DNA from 3 places in the Labrenzia sp. PO1 genome. Region 3 is predicted to be linked to each of the others. Evidence: riboswitches for the same ligand, from Rfam matches in the RefSeq annotation. Region 3 holds a riboswitch; each other region holds the start of a gene.
The links. Region 3 has a riboswitch for cobalamin ahead of cobU (bifunctional adenosylcobinamide kinase/adenosylcobinamide-phosphate guanylyltransferase). Riboswitches for the same ligand answer to the same signal wherever they lie in the genome.
Positions count from the first base shown of each region.

Region 1: linked by a shared signal. The riboswitch ahead of HCG46_RS01460 (energy-coupling factor ABC transporter permease) and the one ahead of cobU (bifunctional adenosylcobinamide kinase/adenosylcobinamide-phosphate guanylyltransferase) in region 3 are both predicted to bind cobalamin.
Region 2: linked by a shared signal. The riboswitch ahead of HCG46_RS00575 (hypothetical protein) and the one ahead of cobU (bifunctional adenosylcobinamide kinase/adenosylcobinamide-phosphate guanylyltransferase) in region 3 are both predicted to bind cobalamin.

Region 1 is NZ_JAAXCR010000001.1:296,163-300,977, forward strand. Features, by position in the region: gene HCG46_RS01450 (hypothetical protein) at 1-261, shown strand, start outside; gene HCG46_RS01455 (YHS domain-containing (seleno)protein) at 444-929, shown strand; gene HCG46_RS01460 (energy-coupling factor ABC transporter permease) at 1,020-1,697, opposite strand; cobalamin riboswitch at 1,751-1,962, opposite strand; gene HCG46_RS01465 (hypothetical protein) at 2,287-2,520, shown strand; gene aroQ (gamma subclass chorismate mutase AroQ) at 2,571-3,095, shown strand; gene HCG46_RS01475 (EAL domain-containing protein) at 3,131-4,815, opposite strand, start outside.
Region 2 is NZ_JAAXCR010000001.1:110,840-115,654, forward strand. Features, by position in the region: gene HCG46_RS00555 (iron ABC transporter permease) at 1-754, opposite strand, end outside; gene HCG46_RS00560 (ABC transporter substrate-binding protein) at 808-1,743, opposite strand; gene HCG46_RS00565 (ABC transporter ATP-binding protein) at 1,761-2,534, opposite strand; gene HCG46_RS00570 (DUF1636 family protein) at 2,531-2,995, opposite strand; gene HCG46_RS00575 (hypothetical protein) at 2,925-3,203, opposite strand; cobalamin riboswitch at 3,310-3,523, opposite strand; gene HCG46_RS00580 (S9 family peptidase) at 3,667-4,815, shown strand, end outside.
Region 3 is NZ_JAAXCR010000003.1:481,975-486,789, forward strand. Features, by position in the region: gene cobN (cobaltochelatase subunit CobN) at 1-668, opposite strand, end outside; gene cobW (cobalamin biosynthesis protein CobW) at 703-1,836, opposite strand; gene cobU (bifunctional adenosylcobinamide kinase/adenosylcobinamide-phosphate guanylyltransferase) at 1,833-2,384, opposite strand; cobalamin riboswitch at 2,417-2,635, opposite strand; tRNA gene HCG46_RS17205 (tRNA-Asn) at 2,970-3,045, shown strand; gene HCG46_RS17210 (cupin-like domain-containing protein) at 3,410-4,318, shown strand; gene nagA (N-acetylglucosamine-6-phosphate deacetylase) at 4,385-4,815, opposite strand, start outside.

The DNA.
Region 1 (4,815 bases), on a different contig from region 3:
GCCTTCTGGCTATCCTTCCTGACAGGCTTTGCGGCCCTGGCCCTGACGATCCTGACGGATCACCAGACCGGCATCATCCGCATTCTGCCGTATTCGGTCCATCTGGCGGTCGATTTTGCCGTCGGCATCGTGTTCCTGGCAGCTCCCTTCGCACTTGGCTTTACCGGCCTCGACTTCGCCTATTACCTGGTCAACGCTATTGCCGTCCTGACAGTGGTCAGCCTTGCCAAACCGCAGGAAACGGTTGCGCAGGCCGCTTGACAGCCCCCGTCCACGCACAATGACACCGGCCCTCACGCCGGTGTCTTTTTTTGAACTGCAATCCGGACGATCTGCAAATCCTCGGGAACTTGCGAACATGGAGACGCCTGAGCTTCGGACGCAAGGTAGAGGCACCGGAGCAAATCCGGCCTTCAACCTTCATACCCTTTCAGGAGTAGAACATGTCCTTGATGAAATCCGCCATTGCCGCAACGCTGCTGTCTCTTGCCGCTCTCTCTGCCCCGGCAATGGCCGCGGACGAATACAACACCTCCAGTGGCCTGACGGCCGCCGGCAGCCCGCTCGGTCTTCATGGTGTCGATCCCGTGGCCTTTGTCAGCCTGGGCAACCGGATTGACGGAACCGCGCAATATACGGCCGTCCACGACGGTGTTGCCTATTACTTCGCATCCCAGGAAGCCATGGATGCCTTCACCGCGCATCCGGATCAGTACCTGCCGCAAAACGGCGGCTTCTGCACCTTCGGTGTTTCAGTCGGCAAGAAGTTCGACGGCGATCCGCAGTTCGCAGCTGTTGTGGACGGCAAGCTTTATCTGTTCCTGAACGAGGCCATCTTCCGCGAGTTCCAGAAAGACCAGTCCGGCACGATCACCAAGGCGGAAGCCAACTGGAAGAAGATCCGCTCTACCGAGGCAACGAAGCTCTGATTGTTCGTTGTCAAGGCGTGGGAACGACAAACAAAAAGGGCGGCCCCAGGGCCGCCCTTCGTGACTTGATTTCGGCAAAAGCCCGAAGACTTAAGCCGCGTTGTGCAGCCGATTTTCGAAAGCAAGGTTCCGGGTCAGCGGCGCCAGGGTCTTGGCAGCGGCCAGAACAGCCAGGTCAGCCAGCGGCTCGCCCAGGATCACCAGCATGTAGGCAAAGCCGAAGGAACCGACGGAAGCCATGTTCTCGGCACCGAAGCCCTGGCCGTAGAATGCCCAGAAAGCAACCCAGCCAACGATACCGGCCTGGAACGTGGTGGAAAGAGCCAGTGCCTGAACGTAGGAAACGTCAACATAGGCGGTCTTTTCCGGAATGATGCGGTTTGCCAGCATGCTGACAGCCCACAGCGGCACAAGCAGCGTGGTGACGTTGATGCCGTACTGCGGCAGGTCGAAAGGAGCAACCAGCGTCCCCTGGAGCAGAAGGCCTGCAGCAAGACCGATTGCTGCCGGACCAGCGCCGAACATCAGGAACAGGGTGGAGCCCAGGATAAAGTGAACTTCGGAAACACCAACCGGGTAATGCGGCAGGATTTCGAAGAAGCAGAATACGGCAACCGTCGTGATGACGGAGCGGACGGCAAGGCTGAGAACGCCGCTTTTGCGGATCGTGTCGAGAGCCATTTTGCCCAGAAGGCCGAAGGAAGCAGCCGCGGTGCCGTAGCTGAGTACGATTTTGGCACCGTCGACGATGCCCGGTTCGATATGCATGTCATTTCTCCTTTGCGCACCCTCCGTGCGCGAGCAGATGGTGTGAACCGGCCCCGATGGGACCGCTGGATGGCAGGTTTCCTGGCTCGCGAGTCTCTGCGCTGCCCGCCTTCCCGGATCGCTCCAGTGGCTTGAAGGGCTTTGCTCGTCGCATACAGTTGCGGGGGCAGCCACGGTATTGGTCCCTGTTGGGTACGCCTCACCGTGTTCCCATTTCATCCGCCCTTACGCTTGTTCGGGCGAAACCATCGCATCGTCTAGATTTGCAAGGATTGGCGATATTCTGCAAGCGAATTTTCGCCATATTCGGTCTGAATGCGACATTGCACCGAAATTTTGCCGCCTGAAGACCGCCACCGAAATCAGCCGGGTCAGCATCACCGACAAGCTTCAGATCTCAAAATACTTCTTCAGGGAATTGCGTCAGCCACCTGAAAAACATGACATTTGAAGAATCCAATCAAAGATGAAAATCAAAACCATTATTTATTAAATTTTTCTGTATTTAGGGTAATTGTGATTTTTACTTGCGGAAACCCTAACGAAAGATAACCTCACTCGCATACAAAGCACATCATGAGAGTTTGCAATGCCCTTTACCAAATTGGGAACGCTTATCGCTGGTGTCGTCTTTTTCCTTGGCTGCATTCAGCTGGCACTTCTGGCCGGCGTTACTCTTGGTGCAGTCACTGAACCAAGACCGGGTTTTTTCCTTGGCAATCTGACACGCGAACAGGCGCTCGACAGCGGACTATTGAAGATCATGGCCGCCGTCGCATTCGGCGTGATCACCGAGATCAGCCGCTCGGTTGAAAAGAAGTAGACTACAACCAAAGACTTGCCGCAGGCGGTGACCTGTGAAAGTCTTCGGCCATGTTGAAATCGATTCCCCTGACCGCTTTTGCGGTATCTCTCCTTGCTGCCACCGTCACTCCTGGCTGGGCGGCACCTGACAAGCTGTTCGGCGCCATCAACGAACGTCTGTCGTTCATGCAGTCGGTTGCAGCCTGGAAAGCGGATAACGACAAACCTGTCGAGGATCTGCCGAGGGAAAAGGTGGTGCTGGATGCTGCCCGCGAAAAGGCAGTCGAAAACGGCCTGTCGGCTGACAATGTCACCTTGTTTTTCCAGGCGCAGATAGATGCGGCCAAGGACATTCAAACCTGCTGGATCGAACGCTGGGAGAGCGGCGAAGCTCGTCCGCAGAACGTACCCGACCTGATCAAGGATGTCCGTCCGGAGCTGTTGCGCCTCGGCAACGAGATCCTGACGCTACTCGCAGAAAGCCCCGTCGAATCCTCTGACCAGCAGGCCTTCACGGAGGCGCTGACCGTGGAATGCCTGTCCGACGGTTCAAAGAGCGCTCTGTTTGAAGGTCTGGTCGACGTACACGACTAGACACATACGGCCATCAGGACATCCCTTATCGGAGTTCAGGAGGCTGCCTGCCTCCAGGGCTCGGCCGCATTCGCCTCTTCTTCCCGCTTCATGACCATTCGCGAGAACTCGCCGAACGGCACCGCCGGGCTCCACAAGTAGCCCTGGCCGAGAGTCCCGCCCCACAGATTGATGTAATCCATCTGCAACTGGGTCTCGACCCCTTCGGAAACTGTGTTGAGATTGAGCTGCCTCGCCAGCATCAGGATCAGCTCGACGATGGTCCGGCGATCCTCGCAATTGGCAATGTCCATGATGAAGGACCGGTCGATCTTCAGCGTGTCGAACGGCATGCTCGCGAGACTGTGCAGCGAGGAATAGCCGGTGCCGAAGTCGTCGATTGCAAATTTGACGCCTTCTTTCTTGATCGGCAGGATCTGATCCAGAAGGTTCTGCGAATAGTCGACAAGGCTCGATTCCGTCACTTCCAGTTCCAGCTTCTCCGTCGAGAACCCGCTCTCGCCAATGATCCCGAGCATTCTGCCGGTAAATCCCTTTGCCTGCAGCTGCGCGGGCGCAACGTTCACGGCGACAGATACATCGACATTCTGCCGGTGCAGGGATTTCATGTCGGAGAGCGCGGATGCCAGCACGAATTCTCCGATCGGAACGATCAGACCGCATTCTTCTGCCACGGGAATGAACTTGTAGGGCGGTACGGATCCGAGTTCGGCATCGTTCCAGCGCAGCAGCGCTTCTGAACCGACAATCTTGCCGGACGAAATGTCGACCTTCGGCTGGTAATGAACGGATAGCGTGCGGTCTCTCAGCGCGCTTTGCAGCCTGTGCCGGATCTGTTCGCGCTCGGTCATCCGTTCGCGAATGATATCGTTGTAGGCGATCGACTGAGCCCTGCCGGCACCCTTTGCTTCATACATGGCCATGTTGGCGTTTCGCAGAACTTCCTCGGCCGTTGTACCGTGCTCCGGGTATCTCGCGATCCCCGCGCTGACGGTCAGCGAAAGGGAAAGCCGGCCAATTCTGTAGGCCCCACCCAGCCGCTCGACCATCGTTCTGGACAACTTGGCAAGCGTCTGCAGATCATCGACGCCGGGTAAAAGTACGACGAATTCGTCGCCTGAAAACCGGGCAACGCAGGGGGGTTTTGACGTCAGTGGCTTGGCCAGCTCGTCGACCAGGACGGCCAACCGGTTGCCGACCAGCCGCAACAGCTTGTCGCCTACGGCATGTCCGTGCATGTCGTTGATCAGTTTGAAGCGGTCCAGTCCGATGTAAAGAACGCTGCCCGTTTCCTTGGGTCGCAGATCGATTAGCGTCATCGCGACATTGTCCAGCTTGGCCCTGTTGGGCAAACCGGTAATGCGATCGGTGTAGGCGAGTTCCTCGATCCGCAGAATATTCTCGCGCAGCTTGACCATCATTCCGCGGAACGCGGTTTGCAGGTCACCCACCTCGCCCGGTGCATCAGTTTCCAGATTGCAGTCGAGGTAACCGGCTGCAGCCTCATTGGCTGCCTGCGTCACGCGGCTGACACCTGCCGTTGCCCGGTACATCAGCGCAGCAATCACCGGAACGAAGGCAAGAAGAAGAACCGCCAGGATCAACACCACCTGAACAATCTTTTCCCTCAGAACGCCCGCAAGCTCGTGCTTCGAAATGCGCACCAGCACGGACCCCACCACTTCCCCACTGCGGGAAACCGGCAGGATGTATTCGATCA
Region 2 (4,815 bases), on a different contig from region 3:
CCGGAATGCCGAGCGTCGACGCGGTTTCATCGCCGATGGTCATCGCATTGAGATCGGCAGACCGCAGCAGAAAATACGGCGCCACCAGCAGCAGAATGCCAAGCGGAAACGGCAGCTGAGCCCATTGGGCAAGACCGAGACCGCCCAGCATCCAGAAGACAACCGTATGCGTTGCCCTCGGATCTCCCAGGAAAATCAGGATATTGGCGATCGCCATGATGATAAAGGACACGGCCACACCGGCCAGCACCAGCCGGTCGGCACTGGTTGCAGATGCAAACCGCGTCACCCCGAGCACCAGAAAAGTTGCCGCCAACGCACCGGCGAATGCCATCAGCGGAACGGTCATCAGTCCCAAGAATAGACCAGTATGCAACAGCGCAAGAATGGCGCCAGCCGCTGCACCGGACGAAATGCCGAGCAGATGCGGATCGGCCAGGGGATTGCGCGTGACGGACTGCAGGGCGGCGCCGACAACGGCCAGACCAGCACCGACAAACCCTGCCAGCAGCGCCCGCGGAAACCGGATCTCCCAGACGATAGCCTCCCGGCCCTTGGACCAGTCCACGTCGAAATAGCCGGGCACCACGCCGTTGACGAGGACCTTGAAGACAGTGCTACCCGGGATCGGCACCGCACCTGCACCGATGGCGGCTACAATGGAAATAGCCAGCACCAGCGCGCCGGCCAGAAGCAATACCCCATTCCCCCGCAACCGGCGCAGGCCAGCGCTTTTGGCCGTGAGCAGGCTCATGCCGGTCTATCGTTTCTGCCTGCAACGGCAGTTCGAAGCATCTTCTGCAAGGCTCACTCTCCCCAGAACGCTTCGGTGAGCTTTCCGATGGCCTTGAGGTTCCGCGGCCCCGGGGTTGCCTCGACATAGTCCAGCACGACAAAACGGTCGTTCTTGACGGCTGCAATATTGGCCAGGGCGGGATTGTGTTTCATGAAGTCGCGTTTCTGGTCAGCCGTCACTTCGCCGTAGTTGACGATCACGACCATGTCCGGGTCTTTTTCCACCACGGTTTCCCAGTCGACGGTCGCCCAGCTCTTTTCAAAATCGTCCATCACGTTGACGCCGCCGGCTGCCTCGATAAGCGCTGTCGGCATGGCATATCGTCCGGCGGTGAACGGCTTGTCCTCGCCGCTGTCATAGACAAAGACCCGCAGCGGCTCTTCACCAGCAGGCACCGTTGCCGCGATCCGGTCCAGCTCCAGCTTGTAGGCCGCAACAAGATCGTGAGCTGTGTCTTCAACACCGAAGATCTTTCCGAGGTTGAGGAGGTCGTTATAGAGATCCTGCAGAGACGCCTTCGGCTTGTCGCCGATATGAATGCAGGATTCGGTCAGCTCGTAGACCTTGATGCCGAACGGCTCCAGCGTTTCAGGCGTCACTTCACCGCCCACCTTCATGCCGTAGTTCCAACCGGCGAAGAAGAAATCGGCATCGGCCCCGATCAGCACTTCCTTGCTCGGATATTTCGACGCGAGTTCGGGAAGTTCGGCAACGCCCTCACGCATCTCCGCGTCCAGCGTCTTCCAGCCTGAAATGCCGGTATATCCAACCATGCGGTCGCGCAGGCCAAGTACCAGCATCATCTCGGTCAGGTTGACGTCATTCGAAACGGCTGCTTTGGGCGGCGTGTCGAAGGTCACCGTGCGGTTGCAGCTTTCCACGGTCGTTTGCGCAATTGCCGGTACAGACAGAAAGGCGAGCGCGAGGCCCAGGGCAATTTTTTTCATTTTAAGTCTCCAGAAATTCAAAGATGGAAGGTCAGGTAGCGCTCGCGGCTGGCAGACAGTTGCTCCAGTCGGACCTGTACCGAATAGGCTTGCTCAATGTTGCCGGGGGTCAGCACCGTCTCCGGCATTCCCTGGGCAACCAGTCGGCCCTCATGCAACAGCAAGACCTTGTCACAGACACGGCTTGCCAGGTTGAGGTCGTGCAGGCTGGTGACAATGGTAATGTCCAGATCGGCAATCAGCTCGACGATCTCGAGCTGATGACGGATGTCCAGATGGTTGGTCGGCTCATCCAGCACCAGAAGCCTTGGTTCTTGCGCCAGCGCCCGGGCCACCATCACCCGTTGCCTTTCCCCCCCGGACAATGTTCCGAAGGCTCTTTTTGCATAGGACAGAAGATCCATTTTCCCGAGACAGTCATCGACGATCTCGGCGTCCCGCTTGCCTGCGCCGGCAATACCGGTTGCATGGGGACGCCGGCCGAGTGTGACGATCTCGCGCACGGTCAAGGCAAAGTCGGTCGGCTGCTCCTGAAGCACGGCGGCGATCGTTTTGGCAGCCTCCCTGGCACTGATGAGCCAGAGATCCGTGCCATCCAGAAGGATTTCGCCCGTTTTCGGTTTCAGGAAGCGATAGAGCAGCCGCAACAGGGTGGATTTGCCGGCACCATTTGCGCCGGCAATTCCAAGAACCTCACCGGCCGGCAGATCGAAGCTGAGCGGATGCAGAATGGTTTTGCCCTGCCCCGTCTTCCAGCTGACCTCCCGGACAAACAGATCGACCCCCGTCATGAGAACGCCGTCCCGTCAGCTTCCGAAACGATCATCGCTGCCGGAAGCCGGCCTTGCGATGCGCTCCAGCGCTTGCCGTGGCTTTCCTCGGTCACCTCGCATCCATTTTCAATCTGGCGATACCGATTGGCGTAGTCGACCAGGTCGTCGATGTCCGTATCGTCCTCAATGTCCCCAAAGAGGTAGATCGCCTTGTCGGTGGCCTTGAATGCCAGCGTGCAAGGTCTCGAACAGCTCTCCATGTCGGCTGTTCCACTGATTTCGAATTCGTCTCCAACGACAGGCACTGCCTGTGCCATTGCGCTCTTCAACTTGCAGATCAGTCCATATCCGGGATGGCAAGTCTGCCCATTGTGACGACAGGTCGTGCAGACAAATATCTTGTGCGGATCATTGCTCATGACGCGCCTCCACGGCTTCTGCCAGTGGACCGACAGGAGGCTGCGGAAAAGCAAAGGCATTGCTTTCCTCGTTGCACTGGGCACGGCCGGATCGGGTACGTTTGGCACAATCATCATGTAATGTTATTACATTACCCATGTTCTTGCTGACAACAGATTTTTGCAGCCCATCGGGAACCATCGCGCGTGCTGCGCGCGTCGCCAGCGGATCAGCCTCGGTCAGGAGGTTGGCAAGTCTTGAGAATTCAGCAGAAAATTTCCGGTTCATATCGCCCTCCGCGATTTCGCGGGGCAGTCAGGAACCGAATGTGCAACTTTGCCGGCAGGTGCCGATTGGCCATGTCACTCACTCCTCCGGGGCACCCCGCCCGGGTTAAGGTTTAAGGTGAAATGGCAGGTCTCCTGACTTGCGGGTCATTGCTTGCCTGATCCTTCCCGGGGTTTCCCCAGTGGCGCTTTCAGGTTTGCTCACCGCTCACAGTTGCGGGGGCAGTCACGGATTTGCAGCCTTTCGGGCTCGTCGCACCGTGTTCCCTTTTAATCCCGGTCCGGAGTTCGGAGTCGGGAACCATCTCTTCCTAAGTGCGCGAACGCCTGAAAAATGTCAAAGACTTTTGCGGGTCGCCGCTCTTGTCTGAAAGCACGACAGGATGGCCAGGAGGCGGAAACACCCTGCCGCCTCGGCAGTATTGACCCTTGCCTTCAAGGCTCAAAAATCTTACCTCCGATCCATGAAACAGGATGCCCTTCCCCCGCGCGCCGCAGCGCGCCCCCTCACCCTTGAGACCCACGGCATTACCCGCCAGGACGATTTCGCCTGGCTGAGGGCGGACAACTGGCAGGAGGTCATGAAAGACCCGTCCGTGCTGGATGCCGACATCCGCAGCTATCTGGAAGCGGAAAATGCCTATCACGAAGCGCAGATGGCGCCGACGAAGGCTCTGCAGGAGAAGCTTTTTGCGGAAATGCGCGGCCGCATCAAGGAAGACGACAGCTCGGTTCCTGCTCCCGACGGCCCCTTCGCTTACGGCCTCAAGTATGAAACCGGCGGCCAGCAACCGGTTTTCTTTCGCACCCCGCGTGACGGCGGCGCGGAAACGGTTCTTCTCCATGGCGACAAGGAAGCCGAAGGAACGGCATATTTCCGGATCGGCGGCGTCAGCCAGTCGACGGATCACAAGCTCATCGCCTGGGCCTATGACGACAAGGGCTCGGAATATTATTCACTGAAGCTGCGCGACGCCCAGTCTGCCAAGGATTTTGACTACGCCATCGAGGACACGGGCGGCGGCGGCGTCTTCTCGGAAGACAGCCGCTATGTGTTCTACGTTCGCCTCGACGCCAACCATCGGCCCTCGAAACTCTTCCGTCACGAAGTCGGTTCCGACCCGGCGAGCGACGTTCTCGTCTACGAGGAAAAGGATGCCGGCTTCTTCATGGGCGTCGGCAAGACCCAGTCCGGCGACACCATCGTCATCGACATTCATGATCACGAGACGTCCGAAGTCTGGATGATCCCAGCCACCGACCCGACCGCCGAACCGGTGCTTGTCGCAGAGCGCGAGACCGGTATCGAGTATTCCATCGACGATCACGGCGACACACTCTACATCCTGACCAACGCAGGCGGCGCCGAGGACTTCAAGATCGTCACTGCGCCGAAAGGCAATCCCGGCCGCGAAAACTGGTCCGATCTTGTGCCCCACAAGGCAGGATGCCTGATCCTGTCGCATTGCGTCTACAAGTCCTTCATGACGCGGCTGGAGCGCGAAGACGGCTTGCCGCGCATCGTGATCCGCCGGCTTGCAGACAACATCGAGCACTCCATCGCCTTCGACGAGGAAGCCTATTCGCTCGGCCTTGGCGGCGGCTACGAGTTC
Region 3 (4,815 bases):
AACGCATCCAGTGGTGCGGTTTGGGCACCTTGCACCAGAGCGCGGTAGAAAGTGATCGCTGCAACAGGTCTTTCAGGATTCCGCCAGGAGGCCTTCAGTTGCGCTATATCGGGGGCCGCCTTGCCAGAAAGATAGATACCCGCGCGAGGAAGAGGCACCGGATGCGCGGGCTCTTCTCCCTTTCCGATCAGGTGCGCTGCATATCTCAAGGCATTGGCGTAATTCTCCGCGCCGCCTTCCACACAGTATCGCCAAAAGCGATGCACTTCCGCTGGTGATCGGGTGGAGCGGGACGTCAGTTCTTCGTCCCACTTGTCGTCGCCCGGAATAACGATCAGATCGATGCCATTCGCGCGGACTTCTTCTTCAAACCTTTCCAGGCCGTAGCGCCAGTACTCCACTCCACCCAGAATTCGCAGAACGATCAGCCGAGAGCCTCGGACGGTCTGTTCGGCATAAAGATCGACCGAATAGGGATGCGACAGGGCCATGAGATTGGCGAGCCGCAGGTCTGCCCGGCCTGTTCCAAGCCGTGATTGCGCAGCGGCAAAGCTTCCCAGTTCGGTGTCTGCAGCGGACAGGAACAGAATGTCGGCGGGAGACTGGCCGAGATCGACCGCGTCCCCACCGTCATCGATCCGGCGCGTCTGGCTGGCGAGAATGTGCATGCTTGGTCTTTATTTCCAGCTTCTATCCAGCGTGTCAGGCAGCAGCCGTCAATTCACCCAGCAGGCCACGAACCGCAGTCAAGTCGAGGCCCTTCAAACCGATCACGACCAGTCTGCCACTGCTCTCGGCGCCGGCGGCGAACCAGGTTTCGACACGCGGTCCGACAGCTTGAACCATTGCAGGTGCTGCCTTGCCCTCGATTTTTACGGCCCCCTTGATGCGCAGGACGCCTTTTTGCGCCATGGCTTCCAGAACCTTTGCCTCTGCATCTTTCAGGCTGGCGAAAGACGAGACTGCCAGCACGTGACTTTCAAAATCATCGTGATGGTGATGATCGTGATGATGGTCGTCATGGTGATGATCATGATCATCATCATCGTGGTCATGGTCATGGTCATGGTCATGGTCGTGGTCATCATGATGGTGATGATGCTCGTGCCGATCAGCCATATCGTCCTCGGCAGCAGAGCCTCTGCCGAGCAGAACTTCAATCGGAAGCGTGCCTTTTTCGGATGTCACCACGTGAACCGCCGGACGAACATCGGCGGCGATCTTCTCATGCACATGCTTCAAAGCGTCTTCGGAGACGAGATCAGCCTTGTTGAGAACGACGAGGTCTGCGCAACGCAATTGGTCGTGAAAGAGTTCTTCAACAGGACTGTCATGATCAAGAGCCTCGTCGGCGGCACGCTGCGCGGCAAGTGCATCTTCATCAAGTGCGATCCGGCCTTCAGCGAGTGCAGCAGCATCCAGCACCGTGACAACACCATCTACCGTTACCTTCGGCTTGACGCTCGGCCAGGAGAAGGCCCGAACGAGCGGCTGCGGCAGAGCCAGGCCAGAGGTTTCGATTACAATATGCTCCGGCGGATTGTCCCGCGCGAGCAGCATTTCCATGGTTGGCAGGAAATCGTCGGCAACGGTGCAACATATGCAGCCATTGGTAAGCTCAACCACCTCTTCCGCGGCGCAATCGGGATCAGCGCATCCATTCACCAGGGAACCGTCGAAGCCCATGTCCCCAAACTCGTTGACAATAAGTGCAATGCGTTTGCCATTAGCATTGGTAAGCAAATTGCGGATCAGCGTGGTCTTGCCTGCTCCGAGAAACCCAGTGACGATCGTTGCCGGAATTTTTGCGCCCGGCTGCAGGGATGAAGTGGTCATAATTTGATATCCGGTTGTGATGTGGGTTTCAAAAGTATCGGCAGGCCCGCAGCAACGAAGACGACCTGTTGGCACCTATGCGCCATATCCTGGTTCAGTCGTCCCTGCACATCGCGGAACGACCTCGACAGACGGTTCTCCGGCACGATCCCCATACCAACTTCGTTGGAAACGAAAACGCACGGCCCCTGAAGATCCTTCAGAACCGCGCAAAGCCGCGCCGTTTCGGCGGGGATGTCCTTGTCTGCAAACAGCAGGTTCGACAGCCACAGGGTCAGGCAGTCAACAAGAACCACCCGGTCTTGCCTGCATTCGTTTTCAAGTACCGCTGCAAGTTCGAGCTGTTCTTCCACGGTGAGCCAGGACGGGCCGCGTTGATCTTTATGAGCGGCGATCCGGCTGGCCATTTCATCGTCGTGGGCAGCACCAGTCGCGATATAGATTTTTTGCAGACCGGTTTCATGGACAAGCTTTTCCGCGAACCGGCTTTTTCCGGAGCGGGCACCGCCGAGGACCAGCGTCGTCCTCTCGCCGTTTGAATGCGTCATTCCTTCTCCCAGCCGTCCGCCCGACAGCGCCATAGGGTTGACAATGTGACGGCCGGTCTCCTGGCTTGCGGCTCAGCGCGGTCTGTACCCCTTCCCGGCCCCATCAGGACGCCAGTGGTTTTCGTACAGCCACTCACCGCTCACAGTTGCGGGGGCAGCTCCGGATCTGGACTTGAAAAAGACCGCACCGGATTCCCGTTTCATCCGGATCAGGCAAGGCCTTTTCCGGAACCGTCGGTTTCTTCCTAAACGTATCTTGAGGCCGACACAAGCAGCAGAAAGTCGCTGACGACTAACCTTGAAAATCGGCCAGGCAGTCAACACGGACGCCTTATTGCGACAAAGTCAGAAAAAGGCACAGCGGATTTAGCCTGCCCGGGGTGTTCCAATCGTCGCGAAACGTAGGGTTTTCCAAGCTCGACAGAACGCCTAGCCATCTGAAATATATCGAGTTTTCCACACCGAGATCAAAAAAATGACGGCTTGATGAAAAAAACGCCCTCGGGGGCTTGGCAAACGGATCAAGCCTTTGATATACGCATCTCCATCGACGGGGCGGCAACGCGCTGGCCCCGAGCGTGGTGATCCCCAGTAGCTCAGTTGGTAGAGCAAGCGACTGTTAATCGCTGGGTCGCTGGTTCGAGTCCGGCCTGGGGAGCCATCACCACCTCTTCTTAATCCTCCCGAATGCTGCGTTTCTGAAGGCTGGGACACCGTTCAGTGTCCAGGTTGATCTTATTCACGTTTGATCTTGCAACAATCTGCACGCCTCAAAAAACGACAGCCATTTGATGCGAGCTCGTCTTTCGCAGCAGTAACGTTCCGCGCCATCTTCCTAAACAACATTTCCTGGCTACGTTTATAGCGAAGATCGCGCCTCCATTGGCTCTGCGTTGTTGAATAGCGCTTCTTGATAAAGCTCCAGGTTGCTCCTATCGTGATTTCTCCAAAGGGAGCATCATGGAAAATCGCAGCTAGATCCAGCGCCCCTGAACCCGCAAATCTTCAAATGCGTGGTACCTTTTATGAGCGGCGACAACACACACACCATTGCCACCGTAACCGCAGCACCAGGTTATGCCGAATTTCTTGAAGCCTACTGCGACAAGGAACAGCCCCTGCTGATTAAGGGACTAGCAAAAAACTGGCCCGCGCGGGAAAGGTGGCAATCCGGCCGATTACGAGCAGAACTCCATACGCTGCCAAAGGTCCGCGACAGAGGTGTCTTTTTCGTCAGCCGCTCCCCCGTACTCGAACAAGATATCGAGATGCCGGATTTCCTGAAGGAGATCCTCGCGTCCGATCGGATAATGCAAGATTCCGTTGCCTGGAGATTCTGGATCAACAGCAGGAACAACCGGACAGAGTTCCACTACGATACCAACGCCGAGAATGTCATCACAGTTCAGGTGAAGGGCCGTAAGGAATGGGTACTGGTTTCGCCCGAAACACCGCTACCGTGCTACCCGTTCACCAACTTCTCTTTACTGAAAGACGAAGAGCGATTGCTGAGGAACAAGCGGTTCTACAAATTCGATCTGGAGGAAGGCGATCTTCTCTATCTGCCGCCACATTGGTACCACCGGGTGGTTGCCAAGGAAGACGAGAACATCAACATCAATTGGACTTTCACGAAACGCGAAACCTCGGTCATCTCGAAAGAATTCAAGCGTGACATGGAGCGGTGCGGCCTGCTGCATTCATTCAAGAACAGTGATTCCGCGCTGGTTCGGCGCTGTTACGAAACCGCTATCCGCGCCCTTCCAAATGTCGGCGGTATTGGCTGGGGTCTGAAATCGTTCATTTCATCGCCCTATACGCCAAGCCGCGGAGCATTGGTCAGCCGCTTCTTCAAGGAATTGCTGCAAATACCGAATACGCTGCTGACACTTCCAAACGTTCGCTCAACGCTGAAAAAGGTCGACAAGACCTAACCGGCGAACGCGCTGCCAATCCCACAAGTTCGGCGCAGTATGTAGACCACCAGCGTATATGCCGGGCTACGTATTCGAGAATTGCTCCCCCGCAATCCATACGCCCTCGACCTCATAGGCTTTGCCAAGCTGCACGAAGTCAGCCGGATAGCCTTCTTCGAAACGACCGAGTGGGCGCCCGAGAACGTCCGCAGGATCACTGGTTGCCATTGCAAGAGCAGCTTCAACCGGAAGCTCGAGTGTACCGGTGAGAAACCTCAAGGACGCCGGCAAATCTATATCGGCGCCGGCAAGCGTGCCGTCTTCGAGGGTCAATGTGCCATCGCGGCGAAAGATTTCCCGACCTCCGAGAAAGAAGGATGTCACATCGGTGCCGGTCTGGGACATGGCGTCGGTAACGATAAAGATCCTACCCGGGCCGGTCTTTGACTTGAGCGCGACCCGCATCGCGACCGGGTCGACATGAACACCATCAGCAATGATGCCCACGTTGAGCG